DNA from 3 places in the Klebsiella oxytoca genome. Region 2 is predicted to be linked to each of the others. Evidence: predicted binding sites of a transcription regulator. Region 2 holds the regulator's gene; each other region holds the start of a gene.
What was found. The regulator PurR, encoded in region 2, represses purine synthesis genes. The targets are predictions, from matches to a motif close to CANGCAAACGTTTGCNTG.
Positions count from the first base shown of each region.

Region 1: the regulator PurR is predicted to act here: its motif matches at 5,603-5,620, upstream of pyrC (dihydroorotase).
Region 3: the regulator PurR is predicted to act here: its motif matches at 2,642-2,659, upstream of tusA (sulfurtransferase TusA).

Region 1 covers NZ_CP046115.1:2,176,399-2,183,456, forward strand. Annotated here, with positions in the region: gene GJ746_RS10000 (Kdo(2)-lipid IV(A) acyltransferase) at 31-951, opposite strand; gene GJ746_RS10005 (rhodanese-related sulfurtransferase) at 1,160-2,224, shown strand; gene GJ746_RS10010 (YceO family protein) at 2,210-2,323, opposite strand; gene solA (N-methyl-L-tryptophan oxidase) at 2,402-3,517, opposite strand; gene bssS (biofilm formation regulator BssS) at 3,642-3,896, opposite strand; gene dinI (DNA damage-inducible protein I) at 4,181-4,426, opposite strand; gene pyrC (dihydroorotase) at 4,497-5,543, opposite strand; gene GJ746_RS10035 (lipoprotein) at 5,666-6,226, opposite strand; gene grxB (glutaredoxin 2) at 6,362-7,009, opposite strand.
Region 2 covers NZ_CP046115.1:3,056,298-3,063,355, forward strand. Annotated here, with positions in the region: gene sodB (superoxide dismutase [Fe]) at 1-255, shown strand, start outside; gene GJ746_RS14220 (MFS transporter) at 311-1,477, opposite strand; gene GJ746_RS14225 (YnhF family membrane protein) at 1,643-1,732, opposite strand; gene purR (HTH-type transcriptional repressor PurR) at 2,029-3,054, shown strand; gene punR (DNA-binding transcriptional activator PunR) at 3,073-3,984, opposite strand; gene punC (purine nucleoside transporter PunC) at 4,097-5,281, shown strand; gene cfa (cyclopropane fatty acyl phospholipid synthase) at 5,582-6,730, shown strand; gene GJ746_RS14250 (riboflavin synthase subunit alpha) at 6,761-7,058, opposite strand, start outside.
Region 3 covers NZ_CP046115.1:5,067,253-5,074,310, forward strand. Annotated here, with positions in the region: gene zntA (Zn(II)/Cd(II)/Pb(II) translocating P-type ATPase ZntA) at 1-1,625, shown strand, start outside; gene GJ746_RS23740 (DUF2004 domain-containing protein) at 1,694-2,188, shown strand; gene tusA (sulfurtransferase TusA) at 2,338-2,583, opposite strand; gene GJ746_RS23750 (7-cyano-7-deazaguanine/7-aminomethyl-7-deazaguanine transporter) at 2,875-3,540, shown strand; gene GJ746_RS23755 (DcrB family lipoprotein) at 3,614-4,171, shown strand; gene GJ746_RS23760 (MFS transporter) at 4,172-5,392, opposite strand; gene GJ746_RS23765 (AI-2E family transporter) at 5,525-6,574, shown strand; gene arnF (4-amino-4-deoxy-L-arabinose-phosphoundecaprenol flippase subunit ArnF) at 6,571-6,954, opposite strand; gene arnE (4-amino-4-deoxy-L-arabinose-phosphoundecaprenol flippase subunit ArnE) at 6,954-7,058, opposite strand, start outside.

The DNA of each region.
Region 1 (7,058 bases), 880 kb from region 2:
TGCTGATGCGGGAAATCGGGCTGAGTTACGCTAGTAACGAGAAGGGACGCCTGACGGACGCGTTTTGAAGCGGCGGTGCATCCACATATATTGCTCCGGCGCCATTAAAATGCACTTCTCTACGACCTTATTCATCCAGATAGCGGTCGTCTCAGCATCGTCCAGCGGGGGATCGCACTCCGGCGGTAAGATAATCAGCTCATAACCTTCACCGTTGGGTTTTCGGCGCGGTACAAACGGCACAATGCAGGCTTTTGACATCTTTGCCAGCATCCAGGTACCCGAGGTGGTGGCGGCCTGATCGACGGCGAAAAACGGCACAAATACGCTGGCTGCTGGGCCATAGTCGTGATCCGGGGCGTACCAGATAACTTCTCCCTTCTTCAGCGCACGGATCATGCCTTTCAGATCCTTACGATCGATCATATCTTTATTGGAGCGCAGGCGTCCCCAGGTCTGTAGCCAGTCGATCACGGCGTTGTCATTGGGGCGATAGACGCCAATACCCGGCTCATTCATACCGAACATGCGTGCGCCCATCTCGAGGGTCAGGAAATGGATGCCAATAAGCAAGATTCCGCGCTTTTGCGCCTGTACTTCCCGGATATGGTCGAAGCCGATGGAGTCAGTCCAGCGCGCGATACGCTTTGTCGGCCAAAACCAGGCCATTCCGGTTTCCATTAACCCCATTCCGACGGATTCGAAATTTGCCGTTACCAGCCGGCGGTGCTCTTGTTCACTCTTATCAGGAAAACAAAGCTCCAGATTGCGCCTGGCGATTTTAGCCCTGCGCTTCATCAGCCGCTGTGCGATGCGGCCAAGACCGGTTCCGAGGCGATAAATTACCGGGTAGGGAAGCTGAACAACGAGCCAGAGCAGACCGATTCCGAACCAAAGCAACCAATAACGCGGGTGCAGCAACGCTGCGGAAAATTTTGGTAAATGGGTCATCTCATACCTGTTCAATTAAGCAACGTGTTCTATTATCGCATTTTTTTATGCTTCAGCCAAAATACCGGCCTCAGATGGCATTTAATGTTAATGCGAGTAAATTGGGGTGAGAGAAATGTAGCTTAAAATGTGGGGATGTAAATTAAACGTGTTTGCTATATGATGCCCGCCGTTTATTTACTCATTGATTATGCCGAGCAGGTACACCATGCCAGTGTTACATAACCGCATTTCAAATGAGACGTTAAAGGCGCAAATGCTGGCTGAGACCGAGCCGCGCACGACGATCTCGTTTTATAAATACTTCACGATTATCGATCCAAAGGCCACGCGCGACGCGCTGTGGATTGCCCTGACTAAGCTGAATGTCTTTGGCCGCATTTATCTCGCCCATGAGGGTATTAACGCGCAAATTAGCGTCCCACAAAGCCGTGTCGATGCACTGCGCGAATTCTTATATGGATTTGACCCGGCTCTGAATGGTTTGCGCCTGAATATTGCGCTGGACGATGACGGGAAATCTTTTTGGGTGCTGCGTCTCAAGGTTCGCGATCGCATTGTCGCGGATGGTATTGAAGATGCGACGTTCGATGCTTCAAACGTCGGCGATTATCTGAAGGCGGCAGAAGTCAACGCGATGCTCGACGATCCGGACGCTGTCTTTATTGATATGCGTAACCATTACGAATATGAAGTCGGTCATTTCGAAAATGCCCTTGAGATCCCGGCGGATACTTTCCGCGATCAGCTGCCGAAGGCCGTTGAAATGATGCAGGAACATAAAGATAAAAAGATTGTCATGTACTGCACCGGCGGTATCCGCTGTGAAAAAGCCAGCGCCTGGATGAAGCACAATGGGTTCAGTAAAGTCTCACATATTGAAGGCGGAATTATCGAGTATGCCCGACGCGCGCGTGAGCAGGGGCTGCCGGTACGCTTTGTCGGTAAAAACTTTGTCTTCGATGAACGTATGGGTGAGCGTATTTCAGATGATGTCATCGCGCATTGTCATCAGTGCGGCGCTCCCTGCGATAGCCACACAAATTGCCTGAACGATGGCTGCCATCTGCTGTTTATTCAGTGTCCGGCCTGCGCGGAGAAATTCGCTGGCTGCTGTAGCGAAGCCTGTATGGAAGAGCATAAGCTGCCGGAAGAAGAGCAGCGAAAACTGCGTGCCGGACGTGAAAATGGGAATAAGATCTTTAATAAATCGCGCGGTCGTCTGAATACTAAGCTGGGCATTCCGGACCCAGAACCTTCAGAAAAACCATAGCCAGATAAGGTCTATACAGGCCAGCAGCAGCCAGAGTGCGAGGTAAATCATAAAATGTTCGCGGATATTATCGATCAGTAATTCGAACAGGCGACGCATAAGCTCTCTCAGTTATTTACGGCCTCAAGCGAGGCCGTTATTTTTTGTGCTGTTTTCACTGCCTGAAGCTGATAGTTATTAATTGAATCGCGTCAGGGAAAAGGGCGAAAGATCGAACTCAAACGGTTCTTCAAGCGCGAATTGCGTGGCCAGTTCGCCTAATACCGGCGCGAATTTAAAGCCGTGTCCGCTCAGGCCCGTTATCAAAAGCGTATTGGGTTTGCCAGGTAATGTATCAATAATAAAGTCCTCATCGGCGGTATTGTCATAGGTACAGGATGCGCCATACAGACAGCCACCAATACCGGGCAACACGTTACGCAGGAAGGTAAAAGACTCCGAGCCGTCTGTTGCCACTGAGCCAAAGGGTTTTCGCTCTTCTGGCGCGGAAATAGGTTGCCCACCGTTATGCTTGCCGATTTTTAATTCATTATCTTCTGCGGGAAAACCGTAAAAATGATCGCCATTCGGTAACTCGCCGGTAAACGCCGGGAAGTTGTTTTTACTGCTGTAACGGCCATCCGCCTGAAACCAGGCGAAGACTTTACGCACAGGCTGGACAGGGAGATCGGGCAGCAGGCGCGTTACCCAGGTTCCGGCGCTGACCAGGAGTTTTTTGCCGTGGTACTCACCATCGAGCGTCTCCACCGTGACGCCGTCCGGCTGGTGCTGAATGGCGGTAACCGGGCAGTTGAACAGCTGTGCGGCTCCCGCTTCACGGGCAAGACGAATCCATGTTTCAACGGCCAGCTCGCTGCGCAGTATCCCGGACCCAGGCTCAAATATCGCCCGATAATCATCAGGTACGCGAATTTCCGGCCAGCGGGACATTACCCCCTGTGCGTCCATTTCTTCAACATTGAGCTGGAACTTGTGTGCGCTGCTGGCAACATTGCGCAGGAATTCGGAATCGGCAGGCCCGAGGTTGATAACCCCTGTACATTCAAAAACGGTCTCACCGCTGGCGGCGGCAAGCTCATCCCACAGCTTTTGCGCGCGCAGTAGTAGAGGGACATATCTTTCGCCTTCACCGTAGGCGTGGCGAATGAGTCGCGTCTTTCCGTGATGACTGCCTTCCTGATGAGGAGGTTGATGGGCATCAATCATCAGTACGTTAAGCCCCGCCTGCCGCGCATAATAGCCTGCAGCAGCGCCAACCGAGCCGCTACCAATAATGATAAGATCGTATTGCATGGTGAGTTCCAGGTTATTGCGTTGTTAGCAGGGTAATTAACAACCTTCTGCTACACAAGTCCGAAAATAATTCAGGCACCCGAAGGTGCCTGTTAAGTGAATATGTCGACATTTTTACTAACGCTTAATGCCTTCGATACTCATTTTCCTGGTATTCGCCAGATTCAATCTTCGCAATACCTGCTTCCAGAATAGAAATAAACTGACGCGCGACGTCCGTTGTTAGCCATAGCGTCTGGCCAATCTCTGCGTCTCTACTGCTTTCTTGAGCGGGGTTTTGGTAGTGTAAGCGCAACATCAGCGCATCGTAACTATCAACGGTGCTGATGTCCCATCCAACGAGGGGATGGGTCTGGATGACTTCATTATTCTTTTCCATCATAACCCCTTATTCGTATGTTAAAAGACAACAGTTCTCGAGGTTTAATGCATGTTTTCTGAAGCAAGTTAATTATATCAGTAGTCAAGAATAAACTCGAGAAATTTAATGAAATAGAGATACATAGGCTTCTGATTGTCGTTTTTTTACGCAAACCAGGGTCGAATATATGTTATTTATGAAGGCGCTAAGTAAAAGCAATAGGGGGCAGTCTGACTCTGAAAAATAAAAAAGCCGGGGCGACCCGGCAAAAAATAGCACAATGAGGGAGCAAATTTAATTGACTAGTCGCGGACAAACCAGTCGTCAGCGCTTTCCCACGTTTCTTGCAGGATTTCGCTAATCCGGTCTTTGTCTTCTTTCAGGCCGCCGATCACCGACAGATTGTTATTAGCCGCGTATCGAACCGTTACCTGACTTGTCGTGGAAGGAAACTGCTGTTCGATACGGCGAGAGAGTTCATTGTTCAGCGCATCTAAGGCGCCGTTGGGTAAGGCTGTTGATTTGGCGATAGAGACTTCAATACGCATAATTGCCCCCTGTGTAATTTACTGTTTATTTATACAGTAACGCATAGGTGTTTACAACAGGGGGGACTAATTATTTTTTCATTGTCCAGCGCACGGTTTCTCCGGCGAGGAACGGCACCAGCTCGTCACCGGGCAGAGGGATACTCTCTGCCACCAGGCTCTCTTCACGCACCAGCTCAACGTAGCCATCGTTGACTTCCAGACCATAGAAACGAGGGCCGTTAAATGAGCAGAAGGCTTCAAAGTGTTGCAGGGCGTTCATCTCTTCAAACACCGTGGCGTAGCTGCCCAGCGCGGTTGGCGCGTTAAAACAGCCTGCGCACCCGCAGCTGGCTTCTTTACGATGGCGGGCATGCGGGGCGGAATCAGTGCCGAGGAAAACGCGATCAAAACCGCTGGCAACCAGTTCACGCAGTGCCTGCTGATGAACATTACGTTTCAGAATTGGCAGGCAATAAAGGTGAGGGCGCACGCCGCCGACCAGCATATGATTGCGGTTAAACATCAGATGTTGCGGGGTGATGGTGGCCGCCAGGAGTTGGTTGCCTTCGCGCACGTATTCAGCGGCATCTTTGGTGGTGATATGTTCAAAGACGACCTTCAGTCCAGGCAGACGCTGGCGGAGCGGTTCCATCACCGTTTCGATAAACCGTGCTTCGCGGTCAAAAATATCGATATCCGGATGAGTGACTTCACCGTGAACCAGTAGCGGCATACCCAGCTTTTCCATACGTTCAAGTACCGGCATGATCGCATCAGTGCTGGTGACGCCGTGGCTGGAGTTTGTCGTTGCATTAGCCGGGTAGAGTTTGGCCGCGGTGAATACGCCCTCGCTAAATCCGCGCTCAAGCTCTGCCGGGTCGAGCGTATCGGTAAGATAGCAGGTCATTAGCGGCGTAAAATCATGCTCTGCAGGGATAGCCTCGATAATACGCTGGCGATAGGCAATGGCGGCGTCGACGGTCGTGACAGGCGGTACCAGATTCGGCATCACGATCGCCCGGCCATAAAACTCACTGGTATAAGGCACGACGGTTTTTAGCATATCGTCATCGCGCAGATGGATATGCCAGTCGTCAGGGCGGCGAATTTTCAATACCTGGGATTGTGCTGTCATGGAAGGCTCCGGCTAATAGTGTCAGTCATCAGGGCTGTTTTTGCCGGGCACTAAGGATAAGCGTAAACGTTTTCCTTTGCATCAACTTCCGTAAAAAAACGGGCGCTTCAGCGCCCGGACGATTAGTTAGTGAAGGGGATGACGATCTCTCCCGGTTTCACTTCAATACCTTTAGCATACTTTTTCGCCAGTGCTTCACCCGCGCTGGCATCTTCGCGCAGCACATACGCAGGCTGTTGATTGAAGTAGCTACGCAGAGATTGATTCAGATAAGGGATCAGCGTTTGTACAACGGACTGTAGTTTTTCAGGCTGAACTTTCGCATCGACCACTTCCATCTCCTGCAGGAAGATGGCCCCTTTGTCTTTGTTGAAAACCGGTAGCGCTTTGAGCTTAAGGTCAATGGTCGCTTTCTGGTTCCCGAACAGTGAATTCAGATCTAAATTAGCCACGCCGCTCAATGTCACTTTGTTCGGCTCTTCACGACCAATGGCGCTGGTCAGGTTCTTCAGTTCAATATGGGCATCCGCAACGCCGGGCAGGCCAATATCCTTGGCGAAGTGGTTACGTTTCTGTAGCGCCTGGTTGATCTCCTGCTCACTCACGGAATATTGCGTAAGCTGGTTACAGCCGCTCAGCAGGCCGCTAACGATAAGCGCGGCCGCAATAAACATCTTTTTCATTGGATTCCTTAATGTCATGCCGTAGGTTCATCCTGACACAAAGCAGCATGGCCCGCTAGCGCTGTAGGTGCTAGCGGAAAAGACTGAAAAAGAAGCGTATGGCAGCGAAGGGGCCATCCTTTCGCTGCCCTGGGCTTAAATAGCCATAGAGGAGAGTAAGTTGATCTGCGTCTGTTTGGCCATATTGTCACGGTAGGCGGCCACGCGGCTCGGCCAGTTTACCCCTGCCACCAGCGTCAGATTCCTTAACAGAGGGAAGAGATGAATATCATCTTCAGACAGTTCTCCGTTGACGGCATTTGGCTGGACGACCAGTTTATCCAACGCTCGCAGATCGTCGCTGATATTCTTAATCAGACCGGGTGAGTGCGCGAGATGATCGGCAAAGCTGCCGATAGCCGCCTCTTTATTCTTTACAAAATAAGCGCGCGCCTCTGGCGTCGAAAATTCATCAAATGCAGATTTGGCAAAACGCGGCATCAACAGACGGTTAGCGTAGCCGTTGACCTTGCGCAGCCAGGTTTCAATAGCTGGGTTACGCGGTCCGGTAAGCAGCGGTTTGCCATCAAGTTTATCGACATAATGCACGATATCCATGCTTTCCGGCATGTAACGGCTATCGTCTTTTTGCAGGATTGGCACCATTTTCTGACCGATCATTCTGGTGGGGGTTGAGTCATCATCCTCCAGGAGCGCGATCGTTTCGACGGGGATATTTTTCAGGCCGAAAATCATGCGGGCTTTCAGGCAGAACGGGCAGTGATCGTAGATATATAATTTCACGTTTCTCCTCCATATTTGCTGAACATCCTCAATTCAGTATGGAGGAGAA
Region 2 (7,058 bases):
AAATTTACCGATGCGGCAGCAAAAAACTTCGGCGCTGGCTGGACCTGGCTGGTGAAAAATGCCGATGGCAGCCTGGCGATTGTCTCCACCAGCAACGCGGGCACGCCGCTGACCAGCGACGCTACTCCGCTGCTGACCGTGGATGTCTGGGAGCATGCCTACTACATCGACTACCGCAACGCTCGTCCAAACTATCTGGAGCACTTCTGGGCGCTGGTAAACTGGAAGTTTGTGGCGGCTAATCTGGCAGCATAAAAGCGAACCGCAGAGGCATTGCTGCTTCTGCGGTTATTTTTCTCACCTTAGAATATTATTGATTGGCGAACGCCTCTTTCGGCTGCGACCGGCCGCTGAACAACACCAGCAGCAGCGCCACGCCGGCAATTATCGCCCCCATCACCGGCACAAACGCATATCCCAGTCCTCCGGAAATTACCGCTCCTCCCGCTGCCGCGCCCAGCGCGTTCCCAAGATTGAAAGCGCCGATATTCACCGAAGATGAGAGCCCCGGCGCTTCATGAGCGACGCGCATCACGCGCATCTGCAAAGGCGGAACTACCGCAAAGGTCGCCGCGCCCCACACAACCATGCTGATGGCCGCGCCCGCCTGTGACTGAGCTAACAGCGGTATCGCCAGCATGATAACCATCAAAAGCAGAAGAAAGCCCTTCAGCGTGCCGGAAACGGAACGGTCGGCAAACTTGCCGCCAAGGTAGTTACCCAGCGAGAAGCCTACGCCAATCAGCACCAGCATCGCGGTAACAAACAGCGGCGAGGCATGAGTGATTGTATGCAGTACGGGGGAAATGTAGGTATACAGCGTGAACATCGCCCCTGCCCCCAGCACGGTCGTCAGCAGCGCCGACAGTACCTGCGGGCGCATCAGCACCGACAGCTCCTGTTTCACGTTCGGGCGCTCGCCGGCGCTGCCCTTCGGTAAAGAGAACCAAAGGCCGATCATTGCCACTACGCCCAGCCCCGCGGTTGCGAGAAACGACATGCGCCAGCCGATAGTTTCGCCAAGCCAGGTCGCTGCGGGAACGCCGCCGATATTAGCAATGGTCAGCCCCATAAACATCGTTGCCACGGCGCTGGCCTGCTTATGTTTTGGCACCACGCTTGCCGCAACCACCGATCCTAAGCCGAAGAATGCGCCGTGATTAAGGCTGGTAATGATACGCGACAGCAGTAGCGTGGTGTAATCAGGTGCGATTGAAGAGAGCACATTGCCGAGAGTAAAAATCGCCATCAAAAAGATCAGCGCATTTCTGCGGGCGCGGTGGGAGAGCAGCAGAGTCATCAGCGGCGCGCCAACCATGACACCGATTGCATAGGCGCTGATCAGCATTCCCGCGGCCGGAATTGAAACATCCACGCCTTTTGCGATAACCGGTAATAACCCCATCGGGGAGAACTCGGTCGTACCGATGCCAAAAGCACCGACCGCCAGCGCGAGCAGGGGAAAATTGATTTTCATGCAAGAACTCCATCAGGCCGCCTTTCGCGACGGCATCTCATCAGAAGTCAAAAGCATGACATCAATCACAGAAAAACAAAAGTAAACGAAATGGCAAAAGATTTTTGCGAAATTGATAATAATGCGCAATGAAAAAGGGAGAGCGACCTCTCCCTTATTGTGAAATTAGTGCAGTACGGCGACCAAACCTGAAGCGACAATCAAACCCAGAACAATAATCGTTGTTGTCAGCGAAAACTTTAAATCTGTATCCATCAATTTTTCCCCCTGATTATCCCCACATGAAAAGTGAGCTTGCTCATTTTTACACAGATTAGCGTAAAAATCTTCCTGGATTTAGGGTGATGCACATTTTTGCTCTTCCCCTTTGCCCCAAGATCGGACAAAATCCCACGCTAATTTGAAAGCGTATCGGCCATTGACCCCTTCCTGTCGTTCTGTGTCGTTTTCCCGACGTGATGCCATGAATAATTTTGGCGTCAGGGTGTGTACAGGCAAACGTTTACGTACCGATAAACAGACGTTCAGGTCAAGGTCTGGAGTGAGAAGTAATGGCAACTATTAAAGATGTAGCGAAACGCGCAAACGTTTCCACTACAACAGTGTCACATGTGATTAACAAAACCCGATTCGTTGCGGAAGAGACGCGCAATGCGGTATGGGCGGCAATCAAAGAGCTGCATTACTCCCCCAGCGCCGTCGCCCGCAGCCTGAAGGTGAATCACACCAAATCTATTGGCCTGCTGGCGACCAGCAGCGAAGCGGCCTATTTTGCTGAAATAATTGAATCCGTTGAGAAAAGCTGCTTTCAGAAGGGTTATACCCTGATTCTTGGCAATGCCTGGAACGATCCGGAGAAACAGCGCGCTTACCTTTCAATGATGGCGCAAAAACGCGTAGATGGCCTGCTGGTGATGTGTTCCGAGTACCCGGAATCGGTGTTAAGCATGCTGGAAGAGTATCGCCACATTCCGATGGTCGTCATGGACTGGGGCGAAGCGAAAGCCGACTTTACCGATGCGGTGATTGATAACGCCTTTGAAGGCGGCTATATCGCCGGTCGCTACCTTGTTGAGCGCGGACATCGCGAGATCGGCGCCATTCCTGGACCTCTGGAACGTAATACCGGCGCAGGTCGACTGGCCGGCTTTATGAAAGCGATGGAAGAAGCGCAGATTAAGATCCCGGAGCACTGGATTGTACAGGGTGATTTTGAACCGGAATCCGGCTACCGCGCCATGCAGCAAATTCTCAGCCAGCATCATCGCCCTACGGCAATTTTCTGCGGCGGGGATATCATGGCGATGGGCGCAATCTGCGCGGCGGATGAAATGGGTCTGCGCGTACCGCAGGATATTTCGCTGATCGGGTATGATAACGTGCGCAACGCCCGCTACTTCAGCCCGGCGCTGACCACTATCCATCAGCCTAAAGACTCTCTGGGCGAAGCGGCCTTCAATATGCTGCTGGACAGAATCGTCAATAAGCGTGAAGTTTCTCAGTCGATTGAGGTTCATCCGCGTCTGGTCGAGCGCCGTTCTGTGGCCGATGGTCCGTTTGTTGATTACCGCCGTTAGTCCTTCCCGCGGCGCCGGTTATTCCGGCGCCCGCAGCCACTCCCGATTTAACGTTTCGCTATCACCAAGATAATCCAGCAACCATAATAGAGCCGGAGAGGCATCGCTTTGCTGCCACGTCAGGCAGCACGCGGCATCCGGGAAAGGATTTTCCAGTTCCAGAGCCGTCCATTCGCCGCTATCAAGCCACGGACGCGCTAAATGCCCGGGCACCATTCCGATGCACAGTCCGGCGGAGAGGCAGGTCTCGGAGGCATCCCAGTCCGGCACAACCACCCTCTTCTGGTTATCCAACAGCCAGGTGGTTCGCTTCGGCAGCGAGCGTGAAGTATCCTCTCTCACCAACGACGGCCAGTTGCGCAACAGATCATCGCTCAGTGGCCCGGCCATTTTTGCCAGAGGATGGTGGCTCGCGACAACGCAGTCCCAGCTCAGCATCCCCATATCGCGAAAGGCATAGCGTCCACCGACCGGAATTGAGCGCGTCGCGCCGATGGCTAACTCCACGCGCCCGTCGGCCAACGCATCCCAGACGCCGTTAAACACCTCCTGAAAAACGATCAGTTCTACGTCATCAAAATGACGATAGAAATCAACGATCATCTGGCGCATACGCGTGGGCTTGACGATGTTATCCACCGCGATAGAGAGCTGCCCGCGCCAGCCGTTAGCTATCTGCTGGCACTGCTGGCGGGTGATCTGCATTTTTTTGATAACAGAGCGCCCCTCTTGTAAAAACCAGACCCCGGCAGGCGTTAATTCCACATCCCGGTGGCGACGTTCAAATAGCGGTACCGCCAGCCACTCCTCCAGCTGGCGTACGGTATAGCTGACCGCCGAGGGGACGCGGTGCAGCTCCTGCGCGGCGGCGCTAAAGCTGCCGTTGCGGGCGACAGCATCGACAACTTCAAGAGAGTATTCAGACCACATTTTCTGCCTGCAAAATTTTTGAATTCACCTGACAAATATTAGCGTTTCACAAGACGTTATGCACTCCCTACACTCTGCGCCATCGTACCTGCATCACTAAAAAGAGAAGATTATGCAACAACCTCGAAAAGGATTTTTAGTCTGGCTGGCCGGATTGAGCGTGCTGGGCTTTCTGGCAACCGATATGTATTTACCGGCATTCGCCGCCATGCAGCAGGATCTGAATACTTCCGCCGCCTCCATCAGCGCCAGCCTGAGCTTATTCCTTGCGGGCTTTGCGCTTGGGCAGCTTTTCTGGGGACCGCTCTCCGATCGTTATGGTCGTAAACCGGTGCTGTTGAGCGGCCTGGCCATATTCGCTATTGGCTGTCTGGGGATGCTATGGGTTCGCGATGCCACGCTGATGCTGGCGCTGCGTTTTATTCAGGCCCTGGGGGTTTGTGCCGCCGCGGTGACCTGGCAGGCGATGGTAACCGATTATTATCCTGCGCAAAAAACCAACCGAATTTTCGCCGCCATTATGCCGCTGGTAGGTTTATCCCCGGCGCTGGCGCCGCTGCTCGGCAGCTGGCTGCTGGTCCACTTCGAATGGCAGGCTATTTTTGCCGTTCTGTTCGCCATTACTCTGCTGCTGATGCTGCCCGCGCTGCGACTGAAACCGGCAAATAAGCCGATTGCTGACGTGCAGCAAAAGCTGACGTTCTTTACGCTGCTGCGTTCGCGCGAATATAGCGGTAACGTCCTGATATACGCCGCCTGCTCCGCCAGCTTTTTTGCATGGCTGACCGGCTCGCCGTTTATTCTGCATGAGATGGGCTATGGTCCTACCGTTATCGGCCTGAGCTACGTGCCGCAAACTATCGCGTTTCTGGTGGGCGGTTATGGTTGCCGCGCGGCGCTGCAAAAATGGCAGGGACAGCAAATTCTTCCCTGGCTACTGGTGATTTTCGCCATCAGCGTAGCCGCCACCTGGCTGGTTGGTCTGCAGGAGAATGCATCGCTCGTTGGCTTAATGATTCCGTTCTGCGCAATGGCAACCGTGAATGGCGGTATTTATCCTATCGTCGTCGCCCAGGCGCTGAAGCCGTTCCCACAGGCAACCGGCCGCGCCGCAGCGTTACAAAATACCTTACAGCTCGGCCTGTGCTTCCTCACCAGTCTGGTGGTTTCCGCGCTGATTGCCACTCCGCTGCAAACCACCACCAGCGCGATGCTTGTCTCCATTGTGCTGGCCGGAATTGGCTACCGCATGCAGTATCGGGCAGGTTCGGTGACAACAGAATCGTCACACGCATAAGGTAAACTACGCATTGGTGTTAAGATCCAGTAATTAGCTTGCTAAGATATTTTTATTGAAAGCCTGTTTTTAGCGGCCTATACTGGATCCCGCATCACATAATTAGAAGGATTAGTTGATTTTAACGGGAGCAGGATGCATCCCGTTTCCCCATGGAAGGCCTTTCGGCAAGGGTTATCTCCCTTCCTCTGTTCTACGTCGGATAGCAGCCTCACGGATTATCCGTGAGATTTCTCACAAAGCCAAAAAAGCGTCTACGCTGTTTTAAGGTTCTGATCACTTGGGCGTGATGGAGAAGCTATGAGTTCATCGTGTATAGAAGAAGTCAGTGTACCGAATGATGACTGGTACCGAATTGCAGCTGAATTATTAAGCCGCGCGGGCATTCAAATTAATGGCCCTGCGCCCTCCGATCTGCGGATCAAAAACCCCCACTTTTTTAAGCGCGTGTTGCAGGAAGGGTCGCTGGGGTTAGGTGAGAGTTATATGGACGGCTGGTGGGATTGCGAACGGCTGGATATATTTTTCCATAAAGTTCTGCGCGCAGGTCTGGAAAATCAACTCCCCCATCATTTCAAAGATACCCTGCGTATCGCCAGCGCTCGCTTATTCAATCTGCAAAGTAAAAAACGCTCCTGGATAGTCGGTAAAGAACACTACGATTTAGGTAACGATCTGTTCAGCCGGATGCTCGACCCTTTTATGCAGTACTCCTGCGCTTACTGGAAAGACGCGCAGAATCTTGAAGAAGCACAGCGGGCAAAATTGGACCTCATCTGCCGCAAACTTCAGCTTGAGCCCGGCATGCGGGTACTGGATATTGGCTGCGGCTGGGGCGGGCTGGCTTACTATATGGCCAAAAATTATCAGGTCAGCGTTGTAGGCGTCACGATTTCAGCTGAGCAGCAGAAAATGGCGCAGCAGCGTTGCGCCGATCTCGACGTCACGATCCTGCTCCAGGACTATCGCGACCTGCACGAGAGCTTCGACCGTATCGTCTCTGTAGGTATGTTTGAACACGTCGGACCGAAAAATTACGCGACTTATTTTGACGTGGTCGATCGTAACCTCAAGGCGGATGGTCGTTTCCTGCTGCATACCATTGGTTCTAATAAAACCGATGTTAGCGTCGACCCGTGGATCAACAAATATATCTTCCCTAACGGCTGTCTGCCGTCGGTGCGTCATATTGCCGAGTCCAGCGAAGCGCATTTTGTTATGGAAGACTGGCATAATTTTGGGGCCGACTACGATACTACGCTTATGGCCTGGTATGAGCGTTTTCTTAATAGCTGGCCGGAAATTGCCGACAACTATTCAGAGCGCTTCAAACGTATGTTTAGCTACTATTTGAATGCCTGCGCTGGCGCTTTCCGCGCGCGTGATATTCAGCTCTGGCAGGTGGTTTTTTCCCGCGGGGCCGAACACGGTCTGCGCGTCGCCCGCTAAAAATATCCCCCGCTTCGGCGGGGGATATTTTTATTCAGCCGCTTTTTTCAACGCCGCTTCCGCTTCTTTCGCCGCCAGGACACGTTCGACGGTGTCAATAACCGCCTGAGTCTGCGGATCGATTTCAATATTGACCCGGTCGCCCAGTTTTTTCCCGCCAAGCGTGGTGCGCTGCAGCGTTTCCGGGATTAAATGGACGCAAAACCGGGTTGGCGTCACTTCACCCACCGTCAGGCTGATGCCATCCACGCCGATATAGCCTTTATAAAGGATATATTTCATCAGCGTCGCGTCCTGAACCTTAAACCAAATCTGGCGATTATTTTCC
Region 3 (7,058 bases), 2.0 Mb from region 2:
TCGGCGCGTTGTTCATCGGCGCTACCGCTGAAGCGGCGATGGTGCTGCTGCTGTTCTTAATCGGCGAACGTCTTGAGGGCTGGGCCGCCAGCCGCGCACGGCAAGGCGTCAGCGCCTTGATGGCGCTGAAACCCGACACGGCAATCCGCGTGCGCGACGGCGTGCGTGAAACCGTAGCCCAGCGCGACCTGCGCCCCGGCGACGTGATTGAAGTCGCCGCCGGAGGCCGCCTGCCCGCCGATGGCCAGCTGCTCTCCCCCTTCGCCAGCTTTGATGAAAGTGCGTTAACCGGTGAATCCGTACCGGTAGAGCGTAAGGCCGGGGAACGCGTGGCGGCCGGCGCCACCAGCGTCGATCGTCTGGTACAGCTAACGGTTATCTCCGAACCCGGCGACAGCGCTATCGATCGCATCCTTAAGCTGATTGAAGAAGCGGAAGAGCGCCGCGCGCCGATTGAGCGTTTTATCGATCGCTTTAGCCGCATCTATACCCCGGCAATTATGGTCGTTGCGCTGCTGGTGGCTGTTGTTCCGCCGCTGCTGTTTGCGGGCGCCTGGCTACCGTGGATCTATAAAGGCTTAACGCTGCTGCTGATTGGCTGTCCGTGCGCGCTGGTGATCTCTACCCCGGCGGCGATTACCTCCGGGCTGGCGGTGGCGGCGCGTCGCGGCGCGCTGATTAAAGGCGGAGCGGCGCTGGAGCAGTTAGGCCGCGTGCGCCAGGTGGCGTTTGATAAAACCGGTACTCTCACTATCGGCCAGCCGCGCGTCACCACCGTTATTTCGACCGCAGACATCAATGAAAACGAGCTGCTGGCGCTGGCGGCTGCCGTGGAACAAGGCTCCAGCCATCCGTTAGCCCAGGCCGTCGTACGGGAAGCAGAGCAGCGAGAGCTGGTTATTCCGTTGGCTCAAGACCAGCGCGCGCTGGCCGGCTCCGGTATTGAAGCGCAGGTCGAAGGGCGCCGGGTGCTGATTTGCGCCGCCGGTAAAAATAGCGCTCCGCAGTACGATGAACGTATTCAGCAGCTGGAAAGCGCCGGACAGACGGTTGTACTGGTCATGCGCGATGAGACCCTGCTGGGGATTCTGGCGTTGCGCGATACGCTGCGCGATGATGCTCGCCAGGCGGTGGATGAGCTCCATCAGTTAGGCGTTCAGGGGGTCATACTTACCGGCGACAACCCGCGCGCGGCGGCGGCCATCGCCAGCGAACTGGGGCTGGAGTTCCGCGCCGGGCTGCTACCTGCGGATAAAGTACAGGCGGTCATGGCGCTTAACGCACAGGCGCCGCTGGCGATGGTCGGCGACGGTATCAACGATGCGCCGGCAATGAAAGCGGCGACCATCGGCATCGCCATGGGCAGCGGCACCGACGTTGCCCTGGAGACCGCCGACGCGGCTCTGACCCATAATCGCCTGACCGGACTGGCGCAGATGATTTCGCTGGCGCGCGCCACCCACGCCAATATCCGCCAGAATATCGCCATCGCTTTGGGTCTGAAGGGAGTTTTCCTGGTCACCACCCTGCTCGGTCTGACCGGCCTGTGGCTGGCGGTACTGGCGGATACCGGGGCAACGGTGCTGGTCACCGCCAACGCGTTGCGGTTGTTGCGTAAAAAATAATGATCTCCCCAGCGGCGTGAAAAATCCATTAAACTAATGCCTCTTTGAACATAAGGAACATGTAGAAAATGGCCATTACGTTAAACACGGCACGCTGGGGAACGCTCAACATCGATGAAGATGATGGATTCGCGGAAATCGTTATGCTGACGGTAAACGGCAAACAGCGGAATGTCTGGCTGAATATATTTGAGGATGTACTGCCCGCAACGCCAGCAGCGAAAATCATCGCGTTGCTTGATAGCGTCCCTACCTGCGAAGAGCAGATCCAAAACATGCTCGTCCGGGAGGCGGGAGAAAACGCCTTTATTGATGATTTTCTTGAATATGTACAGGAATATGACGAAGAAACATTGCAGACGTTAAATATTACAACGCCGACCCGGCTCATCTGCGCCAAAAGCCTCATCCTGCGCGGTGTAGGGATTTGGCTGGCCGCTCCCGCGCCGGGTACTCTGAGCATGACGCTGGATTATGGGCTGCCAGAAGAGTTTTCCGACCAGTTGCTGGTATTTGATTTTGATGAAAACAGCACCCTGCGTGACATTTCCTGGGAAAGCTAAGCCCGGATAAAGAACGCATCGTGCCGCAATCAGGTATGTCTCTGACTGAAATATTCTGCGCTCTTTGCCCGGGTTACAGGTTAGTGCGGTCTGGTTTTTTATAGCCCGGACAGGTACGCAGCACCGCCTCCGGGGCAACCTGAAGCAGATCAGTGGCTTTTACGAATCAGATAACGGTACGGCAGCGCCTCGGTTTCCTGCGCCAGCAGCTCATGCTCCATAAAGCGGCAGAAACCGGGAATATCGCGGGTGGTCGCCGGATCGTCGGCAACGATTAGCAGCGTTTCGCCCACCGGCATCGTACGCACGGTCTTGCGCACCATCATTACCGGTTCCGGGCAACGAAGCCCCTGCGCATCAAGCGTATGGTCAGGGCTGGAGAAAAGTTCGCTCATTTTCATCTCACATTAACAAAACGGCCCTAGTTTACCCCCAGTTTGCCAGTACGCAAGCCAGGTTAACGTTTGCGCGAAAAACAACCATTGCATTACTCCCCCAACGCAGTATCATGCAGCCGTTTTTATTGGGTTCCCTCACCCCAACTCTCTGGCCCTAAATGGTTCGAGTTGCAGAAAGGCGACGACGCAATGAATTCCCAGGAGCTTACCTAAGTAAGTGACTGGGATCAGCGAGGAAAGTTAACGCATCTGCAGCTTGAAGTATGACGGGCATAAAAAGGTCACAATATGAATCCGTTTACTTCTCTTCAGCGTAAAAAAGCGCTGTTCTGGCTATCGCTTTTCCATCTGCTGGTCATTACCTCCAGTAACTATCTGGTACAGCTACCGATCTCCATTTTTGGTTTTCATACCACCTGGGGCGCGTTCAGCTTTCCGTTTATTTTCCTCGCCACCGATTTAACGGTGCGGATTTTCGGCGCTCCGCTGGCGCGACGCATTATCTTTGCGGTCATGGTCCCGGCGCTGCTTATCTCCTACGCGGTTTCCGCGCTGTTCTATATGGGCGAGTGGCAGGGTTTTGCCGCATTAGCCAGCTTTAACCTGTTTGTCGCCCGTATCGCCACCGCCAGCTTTATGGCTTACGCGCTGGGGCAAATCCTCGACGTCCACGTCTTTAATCGCCTGCGTCAGAACCGCCGCTGGTGGCTGGCGCCCACCGCGTCCACTCTTTTCGGCAACGTCAGCGATACCCTGGCCTTCTTCTTTATCGCCTTCTGGCGCAGCCCGGATCCGTTTATGGCGGCGCACTGGGGCGAAATCGCCATCGTTGATTACTGCTTCAAAGTGCTGATTAGCATTGTATTTTTCCTGCCAATGTATGGCATGTTGTTGAATATGCTGCTGAAAAAGCTGGCAGATAAATCTGATTTATCCGCATTCCAGCCAGGTTAAGAGTACTGGCGAAACGATGTGATAAGATAAGCGAATGAGCCGTTAATGGCCGTTTATCGAAAGGAAGATGTCAATGCGCAATTTGGTTAAATATGTCGGTATTGGCCTGCTGGTTATGGGGCTTGCGGCCTGTGATAACAGCGACACAAAAACGCCGACTGCCGGGGCTGCTGCAGAAAGCAACGCCAGCGGGCAACCTGTTAATCTGCTGGACGGCAAACTGAGCTTCTCCTTGCCTGCCGGTATGACCGATCAGAGCGGCAAGCTGGGCACCCAGGCCAACAATATGCACGTCTATTCTGATGCCACCGGGCAGAAAGCGGTAATCGTGATTGTCGGCGACAGCACTAATGAAGATCTGGCCGTCATGACTCAGCGTCTGGAAGAGCAGCAGCGCAGCCGCGACCCGCAGCTGCAGGTTGTGAGCAACAAATCCATTGAGGTTAAAGGTCATACTCTGCAGCAGCTGGACACCATCATCTCCGCCAAAGGCCAGACCGCCTGGTCTTCGGTGATTCTCGGTAAGGTTGATGACAAACTGCTGACGCTGCAAATCACGCTGCCAGCAGACAACCAGCAGAAGGCGCAGACCGAAGCGGAAAATATTATTAACACCCTCGTCATCCAGTAACTACTGGCCTGACGCAGCGGCCTTCGGTTCACTGACCGGGGGCCGTTTTTTTAACCGCCACCCCAGCAGCAGCGCTATCGCAACCAGCCCCGCCGTCGCCAGATAGATCGAAGAAATGCCCGTCCACGCCATCAGCAGCCCGGCAAGCGGACCGGTTACTCCCAGGGAGAGGTCCATAAAGACCGTATAGGTTGCCAGCGCAGACCCCTGATTTTGCTGCGGCACGGCCTTCACCGCCACCACGCCAAGCGCCGGGAAAACTAACGAAAAACCAGCTCCGGCAAAGAAAGTACCGATTTTCGCCATCAGCGGCGTGTGCGCGAATCCGACTAACAGCAGCCCGATAATCTCGACGACAAAACAGATCATCGCTACGTTCAACCCGCCGAGACGGTTGATTCCGTTGGGAAACAGCAGGCGAGTGCCGACGAAGGCGCAGCTAAACAACGTCAGGGCGAAGGCCGCACCGTCCCAGCCTTTGGCTTCATAAAACAGGGTGATAAAGGTGGCGATCACGCCAAAACCAGCAGATGCCAGCGCCAGAGCCATTCCGTAGAGCCAGACGCGCCCCAGCACCGCGCGAAACGACATCGCTTTTCCCTTGCCCGCTTTCACCGCCGCTCTCGGCAATGCACACAGCACGGCCACCAGCGCCACTGCCATAATCGTCAACGCCAGCCCGTGCAGGCCAATCAGCGAATAACAGAGCACGCCAAGCGGTGCGCCCATTGCCATCGCCCCGTAGGTCACAATCCCGTTCCAGGAAATAACCCGCCCGATATGCAGCGACCCGACCACCCCGACGCCCCATAGCGTGGAGCCGGTTCCCGCAAAGCTCTGCCCGATGCCGAGAATAACGCGCCCAAGACACAACAGCGCGAGGCTAACAACGGGCCAGCCGTCGCTGAACGCCGCCAGCAGATAGCACAGCCCGCTCAGAAAACAGCCGCACAGACCGAATACGACAATTTTTTTCGGCCCCAGCAGGTCTGCGTAGCGCCCGGCGTGAGGCCGGCTCAGCAATGTCGCGAAATACTGAAGGCTAATCACCAGCCCGGCCCAGAAAGCGCTAAACCCCATCACATCATGAACATAGCCGGGCAGCACCGCCAGCGGCAGGCCAATGGTCAGGTAGCTGGCAAAGTTAAAAATAACGACAGAGACAATCCGCAGATTGAGGCGCAATCCATTGAGCGCCGGTTCGGCGACGTTTTCAGGCATCGGGTTCCACCAGATTTTTACAACAGTGTTTCGTTTCTATCATGCCACGCGTTATAAATCAGCAGCCAGATTAGGATTCTCGGAAACAAGCCAGCCGCTACACTTAATCAAAATCATAGAAAGGAAGAGTGAATGACAACCCCTCAGCCCGATAAAACGGGCATGCATATTCTGCTCAAACTGGCATCGCTGGTGGTTATCCTCGCCGGTATTCATGCCGCAGCAGATATCATCGTGCAGCTACTCCTGGCGCTTTTCTTCGCTATAGTCCTCAACCCTCTGGTCACCTGGTTTATTCGTCGCGGCGTCCGTCGCCCGGTAGCCATTACTATCGTGGTGGTGGTGATGCTGATCGTGCTCACCGCGTTAATTGGCGTACTGGCCGCGTCGGTTAACGAATTCGTTGCCATGCTGCCGAAGTATAATAAAGAGCTGACGGCGAAAGTCCTGCGGCTGCAGGAGATGCTACCGTTTTTGCATATCCACATGTCCCCGGAGCGTATGCTGCAACGCATGGACTCTGACAAGCTGATGACCTTCACAACCGTCCTTATGACCGGGCTGTCTGGCGCTATGGCCAGCGTCATTTTGCTGGTCATGACCGTGGTCTTTATGCTTTTTGAAGTCCGCCATGTGCCTTATAAACTCCGCTTTGCCCTCAATAACCCGCAAATCCATATCGCCGGTCTGCACCGGGCCCTGAAAGGCGTTTCGCATTATCTGGCGCTGAAAACGCTGCTCAGCCTGTGGACCGGGGTGATTATCTGGTTAGGGCTGATGCTGATGGACGTTCAGTTTGCGCTGATGTGGGGCGTGCTGGCTTTTCTGCTGAACTATGTGCCGAACATTGGCTCGGTGATTTCCGCCGTCCCGCCAATGATCCAGGCGCTACTCTTCAACGGTTATTATGAATGCCTGCTGGTGGGCGCGCTCTTTTTAGTCGTGCATATGATTATCGGTAATATTCTCGAACCGCGCATGATGGGCCACCGACTGGGGATGTCGACGCTGGTAGTCTTTCTTTCATTGCTGGTCTGGGGATGGCTGCTCGGCCCGGTGGGGATGCTGCTGTCGGTGCCGTTAACCAGCGTCTGTAAAATATGGATGGAAACCACCAAAGGCGGCAGCAAGTTAGCCATCCTGCTCGGGCCCGGACGGCCGAAAAGCAGGCTACCGGGCTAGCCCCGCCGCTTTACCGGCCAGAAGATAGTCAGCACCCCGGCGACAATCAGCAGCACACCGAGCAGCGATTGCCAGTGGAAAGGCTCATGCCAGCCGGGGAGCCAGATGGCGGCGGCCCAGACCAGAATGTAGCTCAGACTCAGCAACGCATAGGCCTTCGCCAGCGGCAGTTGATGCAGGGCGAAGTACCAGCAGACCATCGACAGGAGATAACCCAACAGGCCGAACGCCAGGCCGAGAGTGCCCGCCCGCAGATGCAGCAGATGGTTGAGAAAGGTGAGTAAATCCGTCAGCGGCGGCAGTTCGACCATCGCGCTGCGCAGCAGCAGCTGCGCGCCACTCACCAGACCGACGCTAAGTAACGCCCAGACTAAACCCATCAGACGCGGCTCCCCAGAATAACGATCCCGACGACAATCAGCCCCACGCCAAGCCAGTGGCGGCGCGCCACCGGTTCGCGCCAGATCCCCCATGCCGCAAGCGT